3 regions of the Providencia sp. PROV004 genome follow, and region 3 is predicted to be linked to each of the others. Evidence: predicted binding sites of a transcription regulator. Region 3 holds the regulator's gene; each other region holds the start of a gene.
What was found. Region 3 encodes Fur, which represses iron uptake genes when iron is present. Its sites were predicted from a motif close to ATAATAATGAGAACNACTATCAA; they were not measured.
Positions count from the first base shown of each region.

Region 1: a site for Fur is predicted at 3,326-3,348, ahead of FVA69_RS15245 (TonB-dependent hemoglobin/transferrin/lactoferrin family receptor). Genes of this name have one in related genera too.
Region 2: a site for Fur is predicted at 3,412-3,434, ahead of FVA69_RS12175 (siderophore-interacting protein). Genes of this name have one in related genera too.

Region 1 is NZ_CP042859.1:3,335,512-3,343,488, reverse strand. Features, by position in the region: gene uvrB (excinuclease ABC subunit UvrB) at 1-373, shown strand, start outside; gene FVA69_RS15260 (gluconeogenesis factor YvcK family protein) at 587-1,495, opposite strand; gene FVA69_RS15255 (RNA polymerase sigma factor) at 1,787-2,284, shown strand; gene FVA69_RS15250 (FecR family protein) at 2,287-3,228, shown strand; gene FVA69_RS15245 (TonB-dependent hemoglobin/transferrin/lactoferrin family receptor) at 3,363-6,029, shown strand; molybdenum cofactor riboswitch at 6,462-6,601, shown strand; gene moaA (GTP 3',8-cyclase MoaA) at 6,591-7,571, shown strand; gene moaC (cyclic pyranopterin monophosphate synthase MoaC) at 7,596-7,977, shown strand, end outside.
Region 2 is NZ_CP042859.1:2,713,116-2,721,092, forward strand. Features, by position in the region: gene FVA69_RS12155 (PLP-dependent aminotransferase family protein) at 1-534, opposite strand, end outside; gene FVA69_RS12160 (cytochrome ubiquinol oxidase subunit I) at 782-2,119, shown strand; gene cydB (cytochrome d ubiquinol oxidase subunit II) at 2,109-3,119, shown strand; gene FVA69_RS12170 (DUF2474 domain-containing protein) at 3,124-3,255, shown strand; gene FVA69_RS12175 (siderophore-interacting protein) at 3,469-4,308, shown strand; gene zinT (metal-binding protein ZinT) at 4,514-5,158, shown strand; gene phoH (phosphate starvation-inducible protein PhoH) at 5,233-6,018, opposite strand; gene FVA69_RS12190 (endonuclease) at 6,514-7,488, opposite strand; gene FVA69_RS12195 (threonine/serine exporter) at 7,765-7,977, opposite strand, start outside.
Region 3 is NZ_CP042859.1:3,195,883-3,203,859, reverse strand. Features, by position in the region: gene ycaO (30S ribosomal protein S12 methylthiotransferase accessory factor YcaO) at 1-1,094, opposite strand, end outside; partial or broken gene ansB (L-asparaginase 2) at 1,289-2,331, shown strand; partial or broken gene FVA69_RS21415 (SDR family oxidoreductase) at 2,429-2,545, opposite strand; partial or broken gene FVA69_RS14640 (oxidoreductase) at 2,548-2,694, opposite strand; gene chiP (chitoporin ChiP) at 3,258-4,655, shown strand; gene FVA69_RS14630 (bactofilin family protein) at 4,832-5,365, opposite strand; gene fur (ferric iron uptake transcriptional regulator) at 6,038-6,487, opposite strand; gene fldA (flavodoxin FldA) at 6,757-7,284, opposite strand; gene ybfE (LexA regulated protein) at 7,439-7,732, opposite strand; partial or broken gene FVA69_RS21745 (type I secretion system permease/ATPase) at 7,902-7,977, opposite strand, start outside.

The DNA.
Region 1 (7,977 bases), 140 kb from region 3:
GGCAATCCTTTACGGAGACAGGATCACCAACTCCATGCAAAAAGCGATTGCAGAAACAGAGCGTCGCCGTGCTAAACAAATGGCGTTCAACGAAGAACATGGAATCGTACCACAAGGTTTGAATAAGAAAATCGGTGATATCCTGCAAATTGGCCACAAAGTGGGTGGTAAAGGAAAAAACCGTACGAAAGACAATGGTAAAAATAATAATTCGGTTGATATCCAATCGATGTCGACAAAAGAGTTGGAGCAACGGATTTCGCAACTTGAAGCGCAAATGTATAAGCATGCTCAAGATCTTGAATTTGAAGCGGCTGCGCGAGTCCGAGACGAATTGCAGGAGATACGCTCTCAGTTTATCGCTAATTCGTAATTTTCCTCATACCTCACGTTGTGGGGGTGTTGGCTACGTTTAGTCACTCGGGTCACATATTTATGTATGCTCCCCGAGCTGCCTTCACTTGCCGCCTACCCATAACGCAAAGTATTTTGAAAATAGATTTTGTGGAAATACGGGAAACAAAGGGCTAATTTTAGGGAAGGTTTTCCGCTGCGGGTATTTAGCAGCGGAATGGCGGTTAGGGGGTTATAACAAGTTGATGGTTTCTTCGATGGCTTGCAGTAACAGCTTTCTATCATGGCGATAGGGAATATCGTCAGCTTCGAGTACCCGTTGAATTATTTTGCGTTCAGGGCTGATATTGCTTGTTTGTGTGCGAGGGCCAAGGATTAACGCATCAATTTTTTGGCAACCAATATAATGCTCCATCATTTTTAGCTTGTCAGGCAAAGACAGGTTTGCTGCTGGGGAGCTAATTTCTTTCGCTAAGTTACCAATATAAATCATCGGGGCTTTACATTCGCGCAGTGCAGCTGCAATTTCATCCAAAAGCAATAATGGCATTAAACTGGTAAAAAAGCTGCCGGGGCCGATAATAATTAAGTCTGCTTGGTGGATAGCCTGTAAGGCTTCTTTCGTTGCCTTTACTGTCGGGTATAAGCGTAATTCTTGCGGGATTTCATGTAAGGCATCAACATTCACCTCACCGTATACTTCATTGCCCATTTCATCGATAGCCATTAAATCAACAGGGGATTCCGACATCGGGATCAACTGCGCATCAACTTTTAGCATATTACGGATAAGATTTATGGCTTCTAACGGACGAACACTTAGGTGGTCTAATGATTTTAACATTAAATTACCTAAATTATGGCCTGAAAGTTCACCATTACCGCTGAAACGGTATTCAAACATCGCAGAAGCAATAGATGGCTCAGTAATTAGCTGATTTAAACAGTTACGCATATCTCCCCAAGCGATCCCGCCTTCAGAGCGGCGAATACGGCCTGTTGAGCCCCCATTATCGGTTGTGGTAACAATACCCGTTAAACGAGAACCTAAAGAAGAAAGTGAAGACATCACGCGACCAAGTCCATGCCCGCCACCTAGAGCGACAACATGCCTGAGATCCGCCAGACTGCAATTCGGCATAGTGTTCCTATATCAGTTAATTTTCAGTACTTATAAAAGCAAGTAAACCAGCGAGTTACGAAATGCGTTTTTTACGCTAAGCCCGTTTTATGGCGACTAAAATAAATTGGGCGTTAATCTATCATAAAACATCATTCTTAGCTTAAGTACTGTGACAAAAAACAATAAAAGAGACGATTCTGTATTGATGTGAGTCTTAGAAGGAAAAATGCGCTAGGGAGTTTTCATTTTAAATTATTATCTATATCATGTAAATAATTCTCATTTTCATTATTTATTTTATGGATCAATATGTCTGATTCAGAATTACAGCGCCTGTTTGCTCGCCATTCATCGTCGTTATGCCGTTATCTGAATATGTACCTTAAAGACCATAATTTAAGTATGGATATCACACAGGAAAGCTTTGCTCGAATGGCAGAGTTAATGAAAACATCAACTATTCAAGATTTTGATGCGTATTTGTATCGAATTGCGAAAAACCTGATGGTTGACCACTTCCGGCTACAGAAAAAACAACAATTAATGGCGATCAGTGACCAACAATGGCAAGAGATCCCATCGCGGGTAAAAGGTATTGAAGCCACGGTTATTCATGATCAACAACTTGCACAAATTCAGAAAATTATTCAATCTTTGCCGCCCAGGACTCAGGAGATATTTCGCTTGCATCGAGAAGAAGGATTAGCTCAAACGGAAGTAGCGCAGCGCTTAAATATTTCATTAAGCACAGTCGAAAAACATTTAGCCAATGCATTGGCAATGCTAATTCATAAATGGAGAGACTAGTCATGAAGCCATCTGATAGTCCATCTGAAATTGAAAACAAAGCCGCAATGTGGGTTGTTAAAACCACGCAACGAGAGCTGACGTCGCAAGAAAATGAAGATTTCCAGTCTTGGCTCAATGCGTCAGAGTTACATAAGTCTACATACTATCGTGCACGGCAATTATGGGCATTAACAGCCAATAAACCGCGACAACAAACAGTAGATAACCAACAGGGAATGAATAAAAAGAGGCGGCCTCGCTATATTGGTTTATCAATAGCGGCGGTTGTGCTAGTGAGTGTGTTATCCATGTCAATTTGGTATTTTCAATATACACAGCCAGTGGATTACTATGCGAAAACCGGTGAAATACAGCATATTACCTTACCTGATGGTAGCCGTGTTGACCTCGACAGTGGTGCGCAATTGCAATTAGCGTTTAGCCCGCAGTATCGGCAAGTTAATTTATTACGAGGGCGTGCTTATTTTACTGTTGCACCAAAAACGGATACGGAACCAAGGCCTTTTCAGGTTATGGCGAAAAATGGGATAACTCAGGCACTTGGCACTGAATTTTCAGTTGATAATGAAAATAGCAAAGTGGCAGTCAGTGTTTATCAACACAGTGTAAAGGTGTCACTATTCTCAGGGCAAGAAATGGTCATTCCAGCAGGAAATTTCACTCAATATCAATCAGATATAACGCCTATGACTTCAATGGTCAACTCACATTCTACGGTATGGCGAGAAGGACAAATTATTTTTCAGCAGCAAACCTTTCCGGAGGTTATTGCTGAAATAAATCGATACCGTGACAAGCAAATTATTTTATTGACTGAGGAGCGAGTAGGGCACATTAGTGGTGTATTACAAATTAACACACTTGATAGTGGGCTAACGCATTTGGTGTCATCATATGGCTTATCCGTTTATGAAATCCCATTTTTCACTTTAATATATTGATTATTAATAATTAATATAGATATCGAATAATAATAAATTATTTTTTTTAAATTTATTTACGGGTTTTCCTAATTCCCGCGTCTTAATCTAAGTGATTATGATTTTTATTACCATTATCATTTTAGGGATGGGAAATGACTCAAAAAAAGCACCACTATAAAAAAGCAACAATCTGTGTTCACCTTGCATTATTTACGTTACCTGCATTTTCATTTTTCAATCTAGCACAGGCTAACTCAGCGGTAGCATCCGCACAGCAGGAAATAACATTTTCTGTTGCTGCAGGCTCACTTGAAAATGCTTTGCTGCAATTCGCTCGGCAAGCAAAGGTAGAAATAATCATTCAGAGCCGAGAAATTAATGACTTACAAAGTCAAGGCTTGAAAGGAAGCTTTACGCTACAGGAGGGATTACGTCGATTAATTGGTTCAAACCCTGTGCAATATCAATTACAAAATAACCGAATAACAATAGAGCGTATCGCGCCTATTACCGGTGATTCGGTGATTAAGCTAGATAACATTACCGTCACAGCAAGCCAGATCCAACAAGGGGATTGGGTATATAACAGTCCATCATCTGTCAGTGTAATTAGTAAAAAACAAATTGATGACCGCCCACCAAAGCACATAGCTGATGTGTTAGAGCTAACGACAGGTGTCTATTCGAGTGTTAGCCAACAAGACCCTTCTTTATCTGTGAATATCCGTGGGATACAGGATTATGGTCGTGTGAATATGAATATCGATGGTATGCGGCAAAACTTTCAAAAAAGCGGACATGGGCAGCGCAATGGTTCTATGTATATCGACTCAGAACTGCTTTCTGGGGTGGAAATACAAAAGGGCAATACAAGTGGAATGGGAAGCGGTGGAACCTTAGGTGGTGTGGCGACCTTCAATACAGTCAATGCGTCTGATTTTTTATCAAAAGATAAAACTTTTGGTGGAAAATTACATGCGAGTATGGGGTCAAATAATACTCATTTTATTGGCAGTAGTGTGCTGGCATTAGGGAATGAAAACGCGGATTTGTTATTTGCGGCCAGTGAACGACGTCTTGGGGATTATAAACCAGGAACTCACGGTAATATCGGTAATATTCGAGTCAATAATGGGGCAGGGCATTATGATGAACTTGCGCACCAATTAAAACACACTCGTATTAATGACAGTAATTACCGAATGACCTCTTATTTGGCAAAAGCCGGTTGGAATATAAGTGACGAACAGCGTTTACAATTTAATTACTTAGAAACCAAAGTGGCAACGCCAAATGCAGGAACGCTAACGAATTTAGGTAGCTCGTGGCCTTATAAGCTAGGGTGGAAAAGTAGCGGTTTCAGTGATGTAACAGCCAAGAATTATTCCCTTGATTACACTCAATTTAGCGATAAACCATGGAGCACCGAGCTAAAAGGAAAAGTGTATTTTGTTGATACCAAAGACAATACAGACACCTATTCCACTAGCCAAATTTATAATAATGGCTACCAGATGGACACTCGAGTCAAAACGGTAGGGATACAGCTTGAAAATCATTCAGAAATTGAATTTAACCATAACAATGTATTAAAAGCGCATTATGGTTTGGAAACTTTCCAAGACAAAGCGAGTAGTAGTTCGACACGTGAAGCGGCGAGTGGAGTGACACCGGACGGAAAACGTTCATTGAGCTCACTTTTCACTAATTTGACTTATGAATATGATGATTGGTTAACATTAGAAGGGGGAATGCGTTATGACTATTATTCTCTCAAAGGCCAAACGAGTATGAGTTATGCAGTACTTCCTTATACCAGAGACAATCCATGTACAGGAAGAAGGTTACGTGATTGCAAGGTTGTTATGACGACGGAAAATTGGGATGTTGATAACTCAGAAGGGGCATTTTCACCCCATATTCGTTTAGCGGTACGTCCTAATCTTGAATGGATGGAATTGTTTACCAGTTATGGGCGGTCATGGCGCCCGCCAGCGATTACAGAAACGTTAACCACAGGAAGTGCTCACAGTAGTTCGACTCAATTTCCCAATCCGTATTTAAAACCTGAGCGTTCAAATGCTTGGGAAGTGGGGATGAACATCAATTATCCGCAATTGTTTATCGAAGAAGACCGATTTGTGGCAAAAGTTGCCTATTTTGATACACGTGTAGATAACTACATTAACTTAGCGATTGACCGTAAGAAACCAGGGATGGTTAGCCCTAATATTGGAAATGCTGCTTATAGCAACAACTTGGTTGCGACCCGTTTTAGAGGGGTTGAATATCAACTAAATTACGACGCAGGTTTTGTGTATGCAGACCTGACCTTTACCCATATGATTGGCAAAAATAAATTTTGTTCACATCCTGCATGGCTAGGTGGTGTATTGAAGTATGGCGAAGACGTTGGCCCAGGTAACTGGTATGTTGAGCCAAATGAGGCATCAAATAACCATGTGGATTGTGACAGCAGCGCCATTTTCAGCAGTGCAGCGAACTTACCCGGTGACCGTGGTTCCTTTACATTAGGTGGGCGAGCGTTTGATAGAAAACTCGATGGTGGTGTAGTCGTTCGCTTCACGCCAGGTTTTCAAGACTACTCAGTACAATCAAATTCCCCTTACTTAGCTGACTGGCCTAAATATACATTGATTGATTTATATGCAAGTTATGCTTTAACCGATAATTTAACTATTCGAGGAAATGTCGAAAACTTGACCAATCGGGCGTACGTGGTTAGTTATGGGGAAAGCTTGGCCAATACGTTAGGTAGAGGGCGAACGGTGTCGGGCGGGATAGAATACCGTTTCTAAATATACGTCATACTTTACGCTGTCGTGTTATTGGTTAATAAATTTTGCACCTTACTATTTATTTTTAATTGATATGCCAATTATTCAATTTGAAATATCGGTTTTGATAAGCGTTGAGTGTTGATATTGATAACGTAAACAATTAGATGGGGAGCTTGCTCCCCATTTTAGATCTATATCAATAAATGTTTAATTAAATAATTAGAGATGTTAATCAATTAGTATGAAATTATGTTTTTTAAAGCCATCTAAAATGGAAAATTATCAGTGATAATAATAGCTTCGGTGATTCTATAATATTTTTTGTAAGTCGTTGTATATAATGATATATATCGAATTGCAATTCGCTTTTTCAATTTCTATCGGCTAGAATCCTTACATAAATTAAGTGAACAGAGTGACGCATTTTACAGTTTAAAATCAGTGACTCGGTTCCAAATAAAACTCCTAGCCTTTGCGTCTAAGTTTGAACGACTGAATATGATGCACTGGCCGTGGCCTAGAGCCACCAGGGTGCAAGATAGAAATGTCTGCATCTCCCGTACTTGGAAAGGTGTGATTATGCAGCAACTTGTCGATCAATTTGACCGGAAATTTTACTATCTCCGACTTTCTATAACAGATGTTTGCAACTTTCGTTGCACATACTGCCTACCCGATGGCTATAAGCCAAGCGGTCGTCATGAATTCTTAACACTGGATGAAATTCGTCGTATCAGTACGGCATTCGCAGAATTAGGCACAGAAAAAGTGCGTATTACTGGCGGTGAGCCGACCATGCGCAAAGATTTCAGTGATATTATTGCTGCCATCAATGAAAATGAATCGATCAAAAAAATCGCCGTGACCACTAATGGTTATCGTATGGCCAGAGACGTAAAAGAGTGGAAAGATGCTGGACTGAACGCGATCAATGTGAGTGTTGATAGCCTCGATCCACGTCAATTTGCGGCCATCACGGGACAAGACAAATTCTTTCAGGTGATGAAAGGTATTGATGCTGCTTTTGAAGCTGGCTTTGAAAAAGTCAAAGTGAACGCGGTATTAATGAAAAATGTCAACGATATCGCTTTGAAGTCATTCCTAAACTGGATCAAACATCGTCCTATTCAATTACGCTTTATTGAGTTAATGGAAACCGGCGACGGCAGCGATATTTTCCAACGTTTTCATATTTCGGGTGAAACTATTCGCGAGCGTTTAATTGAAGAAGGCTGGTATATGCTTCCACGTTCCCGAAGCGACGGCCCTGCTCAAGTCTTTAGTCACCCAGATTACCAAGGCGAAATCGGGCTTATCATGCCGTACGAAAAAGATTTTTGCCAAAGCTGTAACCGCTTACGTGTTTCCTCACTAGGAAACCTACATTTATGTTTATTTGGTGAAAATGGCATTCCGCTGCGTGATTTATTGGGTGCAGATGACCAAAACGAAGCGTTAAAAGCCCGCATTCAGCGAGGCTTACACCATAAACGAGAAACCCATTTTCTGCATATGGGTGATAGCGGAATTACACCTAATTTATCTGTAATCGGCGGTTAACTCTTTTTTATTTCAGGAGAAGATATGTCCCAACTGACTCACCTCAATGCGTCGGGCGAGGCGCATATGGTTGATGTTTCAGCCAAAGCTGAAACTGTTCGTGAAGCTCGCGCAGAAGCTTATGTCACTATGAATCCAGCAACTCTAACGATGATTGTTGACGGTAGCCATCATAAAGGCGATGTGTTTGCCACGGCGCGTATTGCGGGTATTCAAGCGGCAAAAAATACCTGGCAGCTTATCCCATTATGCCACCCACTGCTGTTAACCAAAGTTGAAGTGATACTCAAAGCGGAACCTGAGCATAACCGAGTTCGTATTGAAACTTGTTGCCGATTAACAGGGAAAACAGGGGTTGAAATGGAAGCATTAACTGCTGCATCCGTTGCTGCTTTGACGATTTATG
Region 2 (7,977 bases), 480 kb from region 3:
CATGGCTCCTGCTGTAATCACGATTTCATCAGGAGCAACATGGATCCCTTGAGTTGCATAACGCTGAGCAATGTTTCGACGCAGTTGTTCATTACCAGGCGGCAAATTAGCTGGTGTATTAAATTTCGATAAGCGCCTAGCGACAGACGCGAGTGATTTCGCGAGTTTTGGGTCATCTAATAAGGCGGGCTCTGGAAATGCGGAGCCAAATGGGATAATATTCGGGTCCTTACAAGCTTGTAAGACACCAAAAATAGAGGCGTTAATCTCTACATTTTCATTCAAATGTAGCCCTTTACCTCCTTTTGCGGCAGCAAATGCGTTATTGCGGTTTGCCACGTAATACCCTGATTGCGGGCGAGCAACGACCCATCCTTGGCTTTCAAGCAACTGATATGCTTGCACAACAGTCATTAAACTTAAACCAGACTGTTTAACACTTTCCCTCAATGAAGGTAATCTGTCGCCCACTTGCCAGATATTGTCTTCAATTTGCTGACGAATTTGCGCTGCTAATTGTTCGTATCTCGTCATAGCCGCCTCAACTGTTATAGTTAATATCTCAATAATTGTTACTATTATAGTTTATCGTCTCATGTTCTACTTATCCACACATTCACCTGACTTTTTTTTAACTATAAGCACAAAACATTTTTCGTTGGATGGCGATTATTTTGCACTCAGGTGTGAGCAATCTCTTTTGCTAAGGATTAGCGCCTCAATTGCTCTCATCAAAACGTTGAATGTTGCGTGTCATTAACATATCCACTCAGGGGTCAATATGTTTGGACTAACTGCGCTGGAACTTGCCCGTATACAATTTGCGTTTACGGTCTCGTTTCATATTATTTTTCCAGCCATTACGATTGGGCTCGCAAGTTACCTTGCGGTGCTACAAGGTTTATGGCTTAAAACTCGTGATCAAGACTATATAAAACTGTTCCATTTTTGGTCGAAAGTTTTTGCGGTTAATTTCGGAATGGGTGTTGTTTCTGGCTTGGTTATGGCATACCAATTCGGCACTAACTGGAGCTTTTTCTCAGATTTTGCGGGAGGTATTACAGGGCCATTACTCACTTATGAGGTTCTTACGGCCTTCTTCTTAGAAGCTGGTTTCCTCGGTGTTATGTTGTTTGGGATGAACCGTGTAGGTGAAAAATTGCATTTCTTCGCTACTTGCATGGTTGCGCTAGGAACGATTATTTCCACATTCTGGATTTTGGCCTCCAACAGCTTTATGCAAACACCACAAGGCTTTGAAATTATTGATGGGCGCATTGTTCCCGTTGATTGGTTTGCCGTTATTTTCAACCCCTCTTTCCCTTATCGATTACTGCATATGACTACAGCAGCTTTCCTTGCTGCAGCATTTTTTATTGGGGCTTCCGCCGCTTGGCACTTGCTCAAAGGCAACAAGTCCAGTGCCATGAAAAAAATGTTTTCCATGTCCCTGTGGTTGATTTTAGTTTTAGCCCCTGTTCAAGCTTTAATCGGGGATGCTCACGGCCTAAACACACTTAAACATCAACCGGTTAAAGTGGCTGCAATGGAAGGTCACTGGGAAAACAAACCCGGAGAAGCCACTCCGCTGATCTTGTTTGGTATTCCAAACCAAGAAAAGGAAAAAACAGAATTCGCTATCGAAATCCCTTATTTAGCAAGCCTGATTTTAACACACAGTATTGATAAACAAGTCCCCGCGCTAAAAGAATATGCCCCAGAAGATAGGCCTAACGTGTTTATGGTGTTTTGGTCATTCCGCGTAATGGTCGGGCTTGGCTTATTAATGATAGCGGCTGGAGTTTGGGGTTTATGGCTTCGCTACCGTAAAAACCTTTATGAGTCGAAAACATTCTTACGTTTTATGTTTTTAATGGCACCTTCTGGGCTGATAGCCATCCTTGCAGGTTGGTTTACAACAGAAATTGGCCGCCAGCCATGGGTTGTTTATGGGCTACAACGAACCTCTGATGCGGTCAGTGCACATGGTGAAATGCACATGAGCATCAGTTTAATCGCCTTTTTTGTCGTTTATGGCGGTGTTTTCGGGATTGGCTATATGTACATGATGAAATTAATTCGTAAAGGTATCGCGGAGGACGCAGCTCATGGGCATTGATTTACCTCTCATTTGGTTTGTCATCATCATATTTAGTATGTTGATGTATATTGTCATGGATGGGTTCGATTTAGGCATTGGGATCCTTTACCCTGCGCTGAAAGACAGCCAAGACCGTGATCTGATGATGAACAGCGTTGCCCCAGTGTGGGATGGCAATGAAACTTGGTTGGTTTTAGGTGGAGCCGCTTTATTTGGTGCTTTTCCTCTCGCTTATGCGATTGTCCTTGATGCCCTGTCAATTCCATTAACTTTCATGTTATTGGCCTTGATTTTCCGTGGTGTTGCCTTTGAGTTTCGCTTTAGAGCGGATGAATCACACCGCCGCCATTGGGATCACGCCTTTATTTGGGGTTCAATTTTTGCCACCTTTGTTCAAGGAGTGGTCGTTGGTGCCTTTATCCAAGGCTTCCATGTAGAAAACCGTGTTTACATGGGGGGTTATTTCGATTGGTTCGCGCCTTTCCCACTATTTTGCGGATTTGGCCTTGTTGTGGCTTATGCACTATTAGCTTGTGGGTGGTTGATCATGAAAACTGAGGGCCACTTACGTAGCACGATGTATCGTGTTCTACGGCCATTAACATTACTGATGTTAGCGGTAATTACGGTGATCAGTCTCTGGACTCCGATGTTAAATGAGGCCGTTTTTGAGCGTTGGTTCTCTCTGCCAAACCTGTTCTTCTTTTTACCTGTTCCGTTACTGGTATTAGGCTGTACTTGGTTGATCCTAAAAAGTGCTAAGCGACAACGATTCGATAGCGTGCCATTCTTAGCGGCTTTAATGTTGATTTTCCTTGGGTTTACTGGCCTAGGTATCAGTATCTGGCCAACGCTCATTCCACCCGCAGTCAGTTTCCGTGATGCCGCTGGCCCATCCGAAAGTTTAGGCTTTATGTTAGTCGGTGCGTTATTCATTATTCCTGTTATTTTAGTTTATACCTATTGGAGTTACTATGTCTTCAGAGGAAAAATTACCCCAGAACAAGGTTACCACTGATAACGTGGCAGCCTCCCCTTGGTGGAAAAAACTCGGTTGGATGGCCATTATCTGGTTCGGAAGTGTATTGGCGCTATTTGCCTTCTCTTCCGTGTTTAAATTGATGATGACCGCAGCCGGAATGAAAGTGAAGTAATCTACCTTTCGATATGCCGTATGCTAAAAATCATACGGCATTTTTATTGAAATCAACAATTCATCACTGTAAATTGCCTCCCTACTGTTGAAAATCTCTCTTTATAAATATCCTCTTCCAATCACTCACTAGCGGTTGCAACTTACAAAGTTATTCATGATAATGATAATAATTACCATATAATAAAATTATCATTAATAAAGGAGATTGTCCGTGGCCACTGAACAACCCGTTGAAAAAAACATCTACCGCCCGGCTCCACCACAGCTCATTCAAGTCAAATCCATTACCGATATCACCCCATCTATTCGCAGCATTACTTTCACCGGTGAAAGACTCAATACATACCCAACTGATTGTGAAGGTGGGCACCTGAAAATATTTTTAGCCCCTGATTTAATCAGCCAGCCCGCACTCCCTATCCTAAGTAAAGAAGGCCGTAGCTGGCCAGAAGACAAACCTCGTCCATTTGTTCGTACCTATACCGCCAGAGCCATCCGCCCTGAAGTTAGCGAGATAGATATTGAATTTGCTATGCATGATGGCGCAACTGGCCCTGCATACCTATTTGCACGTGATGCAAAACCAGGAAATTGGATGGGGATTACCAATCCGGGTGGCCCAGACCCATTATTGCCTGCCAGACAACATTACTTCATGGCCGGTGATTCAAGTTCTCTACCCGCTATTGCCGCATTATTAGAAAAAATGCCAGCAAATGCCCAAGGTAAAGTCGTACTACGGTTAGATAGCCCAAAAGACGTGCGAGAACTGAAAAAACCTGAACACGTTGACGTAATTTGGATCTGTGGTGATATCACCAAAACAGCTGAATTAATTAGCACGTTTAAGTCTTGGGACATTCCAAACAATGATTGCGCTTTTTGGATTGCGGGTGAAGACCAAATTATTCGTGATTTACGTCGTTATATTCGTCGTGAAAAAGGTTTTGGTCGTGATGATATCTATGCAATTCCTTACTGGCGATATGGTTATGATGAGGAAGGTTATCACCATGAACGCCATGCCGTGATGGACAACCCTGACGACTAACTTCGGTTCAAATAGTTAGCTCGCTTATTGATTATAAACTCTACTAAGCGAGCTCCTATCTGCCTTCATCACGTTTTTAGTCATTACATTCCTCATCAATAAACTTCCTAAAATACTTTTCATTCTCACATTTGTTATGTTATAACATAATGGTTTTTATGGTCGTTATATTCACTACAAAAATAGGAAAACCACTGTGTACAAAATGGCAATTTTAAAAACCAGTCTTTATGTCGCATTAGCTCTCACTAGCTATACAGCAGCTGCTCATGGCTCACATAGTCACTCTCATCCACAATCAGAGAAAGCACTCCAAGCTTCAAAAGGGATTTTTGAAGATGCTGACGTCAAAGATAGGTCTCTTAGCGATTGGCAAGGCATCTGGGAATCGGTTAATCCATTACTATTAAATGGAAAGCTCGATGAAGTTTTAGAAAGTAAAGCAAAGAAAAATAAAGATAAAACGGTTGAAGAGTATCGTGAATATTATAAAAAAGGCTATGCCACCGATGTTGACAGCATTGGAATTGAAAATGATGTTATTGAGTTTACCCAAAACGGTGCCGTAAGCAGCTGTAAATATGACTACGCCGGTTACAAAATTCTTCATTACACTTCAGGGAAAAAAGGCGTCCGTTACTTGTTTGAATGCAAAGATGCTAACTCAAAAGCGCCCAAATTTATCCAGTTTAGCGACCATATTATTGAGCCACAGGCCTCGGGGCATTTCCACCTGTATATGGGAAACGAATCTCAGGAAAAATTATTAAGCCAACTAGAAAATTGGCCAACCTATTACCCATATACCCTCACAGATGAGCAAATCGTACATGAAATGCTCTACCACTAATCAATTGCCTCTATAAAGATTTAACCTATACCCCGCGAACAAATCGCGGGGTATATAATTAATAACAAAACTAATTAATAGTTATAAGCCAATAAGGCTTTATGGCACAATTGTGATCTCACACAATCCTCAATAGTAAAATTCACCATCGAAACCATTTCATCAGTACTAAAACGTTGTAATGCATCGGTTAACCCTGAGGACACACCTTCAGGCAAATCACACTGGGTCGCATCACCATTGACAATCACCGTCACATTTTCACCAAGCCGAGTTAAAAACATTTTCATTTGCGTGACAGTGACATTCTGCGCTTCATCTAATATCACGACGGCATTTTCAAATGTTCGACCTCGCATATAAGCAAATGGCGCGATTTCCACTTTAGCAATTTCGGGGCGCAAACAATATTGCAAAAAGGATGCGCCGAGCCTTTTCACCAATACGTCATAGACAGGACGAAAGTAAGGCGCAAACTTTTCTGACATATCACCCGGTAAAAAACCGAGATCTTCCTCCGCTTGAAGAACGGGCCTTGTCACAATAATCTTATTGATATCTTTATGAATTAACGCATCAGCTGCAAGTGCAGTGCTGATATAGGTTTTACCACATCCCGCTTCGCCATTCGCAAAAATTAATTGCTTATGTTTAATGGAATTAATATAGAGTTTTTGAGCTTCATTTCTGGGCAATATAGGGGATTCATCACGACGTTCTTTTGCCATACCGATAGCTTCAATGCCAGTAAATTCAGCAAATGATGCGACGTTATTGATATCAAAACGACCTGAGCGATCTTTGCGTGATGAACGTTTCATTTCACGACGTGCCTTTGTTGCAGCTTTCTGTCTACTCATAGTATTAACCCTTCCAGGTATCAGTGATGTCAATTCAAATGACGGACTATTCAAAACAGAGGTGAGCTCCCTTCAAGCTCAAAGTTAATATCAAACATCTATTATGTGGCTGTAACTCCATGCAATAACTCGGCTAATAAAAAAACCGGTTACCAATCTCACCATGGAAATTTCATGATGGAGTGGTAACCGGTTTTGTACTCGCGTGTATAAACACTTATTTCCCATTAGTTTCTCCTGTAACAGCGATACTTTTAAACTAATGAATCTATATGACAGTAATATGACAAGCAGCAATATTTTTAGTGCCTCAATGAGTCCATGTTTTTATTGCAGTTTTCATCTGCTTTAAATATAGCGTCATTTTTTTTGATAAAGCAACATTTTTCTAACAAAATTTTGGGCGTTTATTAAAATTTTTCGTTATCACACATAAATATAAAAAAATAAAACCGCAATAATCAGTTAGTTAACTATTGCGGTTTTAAAGGATAATTAGCGTATTTTACAATTTCCCGCTAACTCAAAACCTGCGGCTTTAGCCGATTGTTCGTCAGTGAAGATGACGGCATTTTTATCAGCGATGGTATTGAAGCTAGCACAATGTGAAAAATGATATTTTTTAGAATTGCGATTACCTTTAATTTCAACCGTATTTGGTACAATAGATTTATTTTCTATTACTTGATGCTGATTTAAAGGTGAGACTGGTGAAATATTAACACCCTCTGCGCTATTTTTATGATTTAAACTCCATTTTTTCTCCCCTGTCACAAATGGGTTATGATGGCCCATCACCTTAGCGACTCGATTATCACGCTGGATTTCCCAAGGGGTTGGAGGATATTTATTATCCCAAGCCATCAGTAACTGTTGTTGTTGACGTGACATAGATAAGTTATAGCGGTCATGCATATAGAAATATACTCGGGCTACTTGCCCTTTGGCCTCATCTCTTGGTTCAAAGACTTTTTGTTTAAAATCAACTCGACTGCGGCACATTCCGTATGGATATGGCGTATTAGCGGGTAATTGCCCAAAACTAAAATTGCTTCTATCACCATTCACCTCACCAATAGAAGGCGCTAAATTATGCAGATCGGCTTCCATTTGACCAAAAATAGGGTCACTAGACACACAGTTTTTTCGCCCACCTTGCTGCCAACATTGTCTTTGATGACCAAACACCCATGCAGGAACAATATGTTCCCATTCAATGCGTTCGGCTCGGTTCTGTTGTTTACGCACTTGATAACCACAAGAGGCTAAATCGACTTTTCCTCCGCTTTTTCCTACCCATTCCCACTGGCACCCACAGTATATTGTTCCCTCACCTTGGTGATTTTGATCTGCATAAACCTGAGTTTTACTCAGTGCTTTGGCTTCAGTAAATGAACTTGGTGCAGAAAATGAAAAAGCAGAAAAAATAAATAATAGAATCGAAGAAACAAATTGATAATATTTGGACAAGCTAAATTGTTTCAAAATAACACCACTAATAAGAATATATTCGAAGAATTGAAATGAATGCGTTAGTTTTTCCTCTAACACATTAATGCATAAGAAGAAATATCACATATTCTAATCAAATAGTAGCATTAATGATATCAGCGATGACTCAATTTTATGGTTAACACCCACATCAGAATTTATGCAGCTTTAATAGAATATCTAACTCTTATTAGTAAAAGAAAAAAGTATGGCTTACGGATATAGCAAGAATACCAGCAAGCCATCCCTTAAAAATTACACGCTTGGTCTTTTGCGATATAGCCATAAACCAGGTAAAGAAATACCAATAGACAAGGCTCCAACAATGAAAGACGCTTTTAAGAAATTAGTCACTAGAACCTCAACTAATTCAGGATCATAGCCAAATTGCGATATTTTAACGACTGAAATCATTGCAATATAGGCACTAATACCTGGAAACATTGGGATCACGGCAGCAACAGTAAA
Region 3 (7,977 bases):
GTATTGAAAATACTGATAAGTGTTGCAAACTCTTCTTGAGTTGTGCCTTTAAAGCTCCAATCTGCAAAGGCATAATCGGCATCATCTTTAAACAGATCCCAGCTAATTAAACCGCTTGAATCAATAAAGTGAGTTTCAAGATTCGTGTGCTCAGCCACTTCTTCGTCATCAAAGGTCGGTGCATTAAACACATCGAGGTCTTTTAAGCCACGGCCTTGCAGTAATTCCGTGACGGTACGCTCAAGGGCAACACCAAAGTCGGGGTGAGCACCAAATGAGGCAAAACAAGTCCCATTTTGTGGGTTAAATAACACCACACAAATCACAGGGTACTGGCCACCGAGTGATGCGTCATAACAGAAAATTGGAAAACCTTCTTTTTCTAAGGTTTCAACCGCTTCAACTACCGCAGGGTAGCGTGCCATGACGTCTGCTGGGATAGCCGGTAGGCTAATACTTTCAGCAATGATTTTATTTTTTACAAAGCGTTCAAAGACTTCGGAAAGTCCTTGTACACGAGCTTCGTTGGCTGTATTGCCCGCAGACATCCCGTTAGAAACATAGAGATTGCCAACAATATTCATTGGAATATATACGGTTTGGTTGTCTGATTGACGGGTAAATGGCAGTGCACAAATACCGCGTTCTTCATTACCAGATTGCAAGTCAATTAATTGGCTGGCGGCTAAGGCGTTGTCGGGGTCATAAAACTTAATCAAACGATTGTCTAATAACCCTTCAGGTAAGCTATCATCTTCGGTTAATGGGAACCATTTTTCATTAGGGTAGTGGACAAAATCCCCTTCAGCAATAGATTTACCTAGGTAGAAATCCGCAAAGAAGTAATTCGTTGATAAACGCTCAAAATACTCACCAAGCGCTGAGGCTAATGCAGCTTTCTTGCTCGCCCCTTTACCATTAGTAAAGCAAAGTGGGCACGCTTTATCGCGGATATGTACAGACCAAACGTTAGGTACAGGGTTTAACCAAGAGGCTTCTTCAATATCAAACCCTAATTTCTTTAATTTGGTTTGAAATGCATCAATGGAATCTTCAAGAGCGGCATCTTTGCCGGGAATAAAAGTTTGGCTCATTGTCAGTCACTTGTGAATAGAGTGTTTCAAACGGGCTATGATACGGATTTTTGCTGCAAGCCTCACGCTTTTTATTCATTCATAGATAAATCATCTTAAAATTCATTATTTATCCTAAAATAATTGTATAGGTCACATAAAATTCAGCACAATTCCACATAATAACCGAAGTTTATTAATGAAAGGAAAATAGGATGAAAAACAGAAATAAAGCGCTTTTGGCGACATTGGTTTCACTGTTTGCCGTATCCGCTATCGCTCAACCGAATATTACGGTATTGGCGACAGGGGGAACGATAGCAGGTGGTGGTGATTCAGCCACATCCTCCAGTTACCAAGCGGGTAAAGTAGGGATTGATGCTTTAATTAATGCGGTGCCAGAAACCAAAAAATCGCTAATTTAAGTGGTGAGCAATTGGTGAATATTGGTTCGCAAGATATGAATGACCAAGTTTGGCTGGCACTGGCGAAAAAAATTAACCAAGATTGTGATAAAACAGATGGTTTTGTAATCACTCACGGGACTGATACTTTAGAAGAAACGGCATTCTTCCTTGATTTAACCACGCAATGTAAAAAGCCCATTGTCTTGGTTGGTGCAATGCGACCGTCAACGGCTTTAGGCGCTGACGGTCCTTTGAACCTGTATAATGCAGTCGTTTTAGCGACGGATAAGTCTGCTGGAGAGCGCGGTGTTTTGATGGCAATGAACGATAAAGTCGTGCAAGGCCGTAATGTGATGAAAATGAGCACCACTGAAGTACAAGCGTTTGATGCCGTTAATAGTGGGGCAGAAGGCTTTATTCATGATGGTAAAGTTACTTATTTCCAAGCAGCGCAACCTCGTAGTGACAAAGCGGCATTCGACGTCAGTAAGCTCGAAAAGCTCCCTGCGGTAGGTATCGTTTATAACTATGCCAATGCATCAGCAGCTCCTGTGAAAGCCTTGAGAGAAGAAGGGGTTGAAGGAATTGTAAGCGCGGGTGTGGGTAACGGTAATATGTATAAGACTGTCTTTGACGCTTTAGCAAAAGCAGCGAAAGAAGACGTGGTTGTCGTTCGCTCAAGCCGTGTACCAACAGGGTATACGACAAGAAATGCCGAAGTGGATGATAACTTATATGGTTTTGTTGCTTCAGAAAGGTTAAATCCGCAAAAAGCGCGCGTATTGCTGCAATTAGCCTTAACTCAGACTAAAGATCCTCAGCAAATTCAGGCATTATTCGAAAAATATTAATTATCAAAACGAGTATTTATTTCATACAGCGGGGTGCAGTAGCCTGTACCCCGTTAGTTTTGCTGTGACAATAAGGCAATATTATTGAATGCTCGAATTACACAATGTCATCGATAACGCCACCATCAACACGTAAGGCTGCACCGGAAGTCGCTGAGGCTTGTTTAGAGCAGGTATAAACTACCATATTCGCGACTTCTTCGGCAGTCGCTGCAGAGAAACGGCATCATTAACACGTATATTGTTACGGCCATTAATCAAAACTTCTGCGCCACAATTAGCGAGGCCTTTAGCAATTGCATAACCAATTCCAGCTGTTGATGCACTGACTAATGCGCGTTTGCCTGTTAAGTCTATTTTCATTTACGAACTCTTTATATTGAAAAGGAGAGTTCATAATAGCAAATGATAATGCGGTGCTTTTCTTAATAATGCTGTACATTTTATTTGATTATTTATTGAGAAATTTTATAGCTGTGTATGTTATTTTTCAGCATAACAACATTTATCCTAATTATTTGACTCAGTAATCTGATCTATTTTAAGGCAATTAGGTCAATGTGGTGATAGAACTTAGCGAATTCCTGCAGAATAGACGAAATTAAGGAACAATTAGTTAATTTATTGATTTTTTCTTAAACACTTCCTTATACGTATCCCATGCATATTTTTTATATTTATCAATCAATTACTTTTTATTTTTAGCAAGGTCATCATCGGTGATAATGACAGTTAATTAAAATTAATGTGCCGTTGATCATATTTTGGCAACAAAGCCTGTATCTGTGTTGATAATTCGCGTTGCAAAAAATAGGCTAAATACATCGCAAGAGATATAACTCATTGTGAATATTTAGATTTAAATGGAAAGTTAAATCGTATTTCGGCCGAAAAATAAAATTAAAAAATATTAGAGGAATACAAGAATGGTTAATAAAAATGTCAATACTGGCAGGAAATTGCTCGTCTTAAAAATTGCAATAGCAATGCTTCCTATTGGTTATCAACCAATCATGCATGCGGAGCAATTTATTGAAGATTCAAAACTTACAGGTGGCTTTTACTACTGGCAACGCGATCGTTCACGTAAAGATTTAGACCCAAATAGCGATAAATATAAAAAGTATGCGGATAATCTTAAACACTCAACATTTAATGCCAGTCTTGATTTCTCATCCGGTTATTTTCAGGACATCATCGGGCTAGATTTAGCGGGTTTTACCGCTATTGAGTTATCTAATAGTGGGCCAGCTGCACCCAATGAAATCGGCTTTAGTGATGCGAAATCACGTTGGGATGAAAAATGGACTGGAGATCGTAGTGGTGTGACTTTTTATAAGGCTGCTGCAAAATTGAAATATGGCCCTTTCTGGGGTAGAGGTGGCTATATTCAACCTACTGGTCAAACTATACTCGCATCCCACTGGAGCTATATGCCGGGTACATATCGCGGATTAGAGGTAGGCGGGGTGTTTGATTTTGAGCAAAATGGTGAACTTAGCATGTCCTATATGTGGACTGACCGCTATAAAGCACCTTGGTACCGTAGCATGTATGACTTTCGTGAAGCGGATGGTGAAACTGGGATCAGTTATTTACACTCAATTGGCTTTAAATATGACTTTAAAAACAATTTAGTCTTAGAAGGGGCATATGGGCAAGCTAAAAGCTATATGGATCAATATTTTGCCAAGGTTTCCTATGCAGTTCCTGTTGTTGACCGTGACTTACGTATGTCTTATCAATTTTATGGTGCAAAAGATAAGGTTTCAGGCGGTGGAGTTAACGATGTTTATGACGGTTTAGCTTGGTTGCAAGCGATGACACTAGGCTACACTTACGATGAATTTGATTTTAAATTAGAAGGAACCTATGTAAAAGCCAAAGGTAACCAAGGTTATTTCCTGCAGCGTATGACCCCCGGTTGGGCAACATCAAATGGTCGCATGGACATTTGGTGGGATGGCCGTTCGGATTGGAATGCTAATAATGAAAAAGCCGTTATGGCCGGTGTTATGTATGATTTAAAAAATTGGGACTTAGCTGGATGGAAGGTTGGAACCTCATATATTTATGGATGGGATGCTAAACCAAGTACTAATAGCCAATATGCTCAGGATGTACGCTTAAAAGAAAGTGCATGGAACTTTGATATTTTATATACCGTACAATCAGGTCGAGCAAAAGATACGCTATTTAAACTGCATTTTACCAAGTATGATAACCATACAGATATTCCGAGCTATGGCGGTGGTTACGGAAATATCTTCCAAGATGAAAAAGATATTAAATTTATGGTGATGATGCCATTCACGGTATTCTAATTAGTAAAATCCTTTAGTAGCAATGACTGCTATAAAGAAACTATAGCAGTCATTTGCCCTGATAGCTAAAGGCTTACCATATATTTTTAATATTGAATGGAATATTAAGACAAGAATAAACACTTATATTAAGAGTTAAAAATAAGGTGAATTTATTCACCTTATTTTATTTTTGATTACAAGGATGCGTTATTTACACTTTCATTGAGTATAAGGGTATCTTGTTTTAATTTATCTTTTAATACGGTAACTTTTTCTGATTGATGGGGTGGGTTTTTAACTTGTGCTTGGCCAGATAAAATTCCCCCTTTTTTAATTGATAAACTACTGTAATGGATAGTACCGTGGATTTCCCCATTATTTTCAATACAAATAGTATCAGATAAGCATTCACCTTCAATACGACCATTAACCACCAGTTCTTTGCAGGTGATATTTCCCGTAACTTGGCCGTTTAACATAACTTTAACCGTATTTTCTTTTCCTGTTATATTTCCAATGACTTTCCCATAGATATGCACTTGCTCATTAGACGTAATATTTCCTTCAAAAATAACGTCCCTAGAGATAATCGTATTCGATTTTTCTTCACTAATAGTCGGAGTTGACAGTGTTATTTGTTCTTCTATTTTTGTAGTCACTTCAGGCTCATTACTTATAGAAGGGGACGTCGCTGTAGGCGTGGGCTTGTTTTGTCTTTTGGTGAACATTTTACTTACCTTTTTTTGATTGAAGTATACGATCAAGAACAGTATTGATAATACAAACGAAAATAAGGTGATAGACGAATAGCTAAAAAACCACCCTATTAAAGTAAGAAACCAGAAGAAAAAACTTGTATTGAGAAAAAGATAGGTTTTTTTCATCAGTTAATCTCTTACAAATTACTCAAGTACTCAAGTACTCAAGTACTCAAGTACTCAAGTACTCAATTAGTTTAGTCAATAAATGTAATTACGCATTTAAATGATGATTTAACGTTATGACTACATTTGGATCATTAACTCTCTAATTTGGAGTTGAAATTATAGCAAGGTAATTAAATAATTTTAAATAGTATGAAATGTTTGGAATCATCTATGATGTTATTTATATACCACTTTGATATGTAAAGTATTATTCTAGATAACGGAATATATTTATCTCTGAAATAATATAAGGGTTTTGATTTGAATTGCAACTATTATAGTTTTTATAAAAATCTTGCATTGTTGCTAAAATACAGTGATAAATAATTGTGTTTAAGTTACTTACTAACAATTATCACTAATCGAGTAAAAAAGGGAATATTAATACTTAAAATAAAAAACCCCGATAAAATTGTATTATCAGGGTTTTGGCATTTTTAACCATGATGTTTCATCAACGATGGTTGAATACTATTACTCTTTTGCTTCGTGTGCGTCAGCATTGTCACGGCAATCACCATCTGCGCAATGACCATATAGATATAAACTATGGTTAGATAGTTTAATGCCATGGCGAGCAGCGATATTCTTTTGGCGGGTTTCAATGGATTCGTCAGTAAACTCAATCACTTTTCCACAATCTAAACAGATTAAATGGTCATGGTGATGTTGCTGAGTTAGTTCGAATACAGATTTACCCCCCTCGAAGTTGTGACGGGTTACGATACCGGCATCATCAAACTGGTTTAACACGCGGTATACAGTTGCTAACCCGATCTCTTCACCCATATCGATCAGCTTTTTATAGAGATCTTCCGCACTGACGTGGTGGCACTCAGGCTCTTGAAGTACTTCCAAAATTTTTAATCTTGGAAGAGTGACTTTGAGTCCAGCATTTTTCAATGCTTTATTGTTGTCTGTCATGCGGGTTTGTCCTGTATCTTAAATCATAAATTTAACAATAATGAGACATTTTTAACATCAATACAGTTGTCTTCTAAACTGATTTACAATTATAGGCATGGAAAATAAAAATAGAAACCATGCATTGTCTCATTATTTTGATAATCTCTTGAGAACCTATCCTATTAGGATACCTTATCGGTTATTTTAGACTACGCCACTGGCTTAGGGGGGTCATTTTGTGTAAGACAGTGGTGTAATCTATGGGTAAGGGTTCTTTATGTAGTCTATCAGCCTAAAATTTCAGCTAAAGACATTTCTTCAGAGATTTGTTTTACCCATGCATCAACACGTTCATCAGTTAGCTCAGGTTGACGATCTTCATCAATAGCTAAACCAATAAAATGGTTGTCATCTGCCATGCCTTTGGATACTTCAAAGTGATAACCTTCTGTTGGCCAGTGACCAACAATAACAGCACCACGTGGTTCGATAATATCGCGGATCGTACCCATAGCATCACAGAAATATTCAGCGTAGTCTTCTTGGTCTCCACAACCAAATAAGGCGACAAGTTTACCTTCGAAATCAATCTCTTCGAGAGTAGGGAAAAAATCATCCCAGTCACATTGGGCTTCACCATAATACCAAGTTGGAATACCAAGAAGTAGAATGTCAAAAGCTTCAATATCTTCTTTGCTGCATTTCGCGATATCGTGAACTTCTGCTACATCTTTGCCTAATCTTTCTTGGATCATTTTGGCAATATTTTCTGTGTTACCTGTGTCACTTCCGAAGAAAATGCCTATGACTGCCATAAAGTGATTAACCTCTTGTTTTTCTAAGAGAGCTAGAGGTGAAAATTCGCCTTCTATAGCCCGTTTAGAACGAAAATAGATAGAATATTACGCCTTATTTTGGCGAAAAAATGTTGCTAAGTCTGTCAAATTTGTGTGATTTATCAAGATAACGTTACTTGAGTATTGATGTATCAACATGTTCAAGTTGTGACATCAAAATTTCTTCGATCAATTCACTACGGCTTATATTTTTATCTTCAGCTAACTGATTCAATACCGCGACAGCGTCTTCGTTCAGTTTCAATTCAACTCTGCGCAATCCCTTCACTTTATCTCGTTTCAGTTGGTTGCGTTTGTTGATCCTCAGTTGTTCATCCCGTGATAGCGGGCTTGTTTTAGGTCGCCCAGGCCTTCGTTCCTCAGCGAACAAATCTAGTGTCGTTCGATCCGTTTGTTCTTTTGCCATGTCTATAACTGCTAAAAGGGTGTGCCAGTAATTCAGCGCGCCATGATACCCTAGCTAATCCCCTTGTGCTATAGCTTCATCAATGATGATTGGGTTTAATTGATTGTAAAATGAGCGCTTTTGGTAAAAAAGCACCACTTGCTATAAGCGTGATGCTTTTTTATTCGTATTATTGTGTCTGCTGGTGCCATAAATTGGCGTATAAACCATTTGATTTGAGTAAGTTTTCGTGGGTATCCATCTCG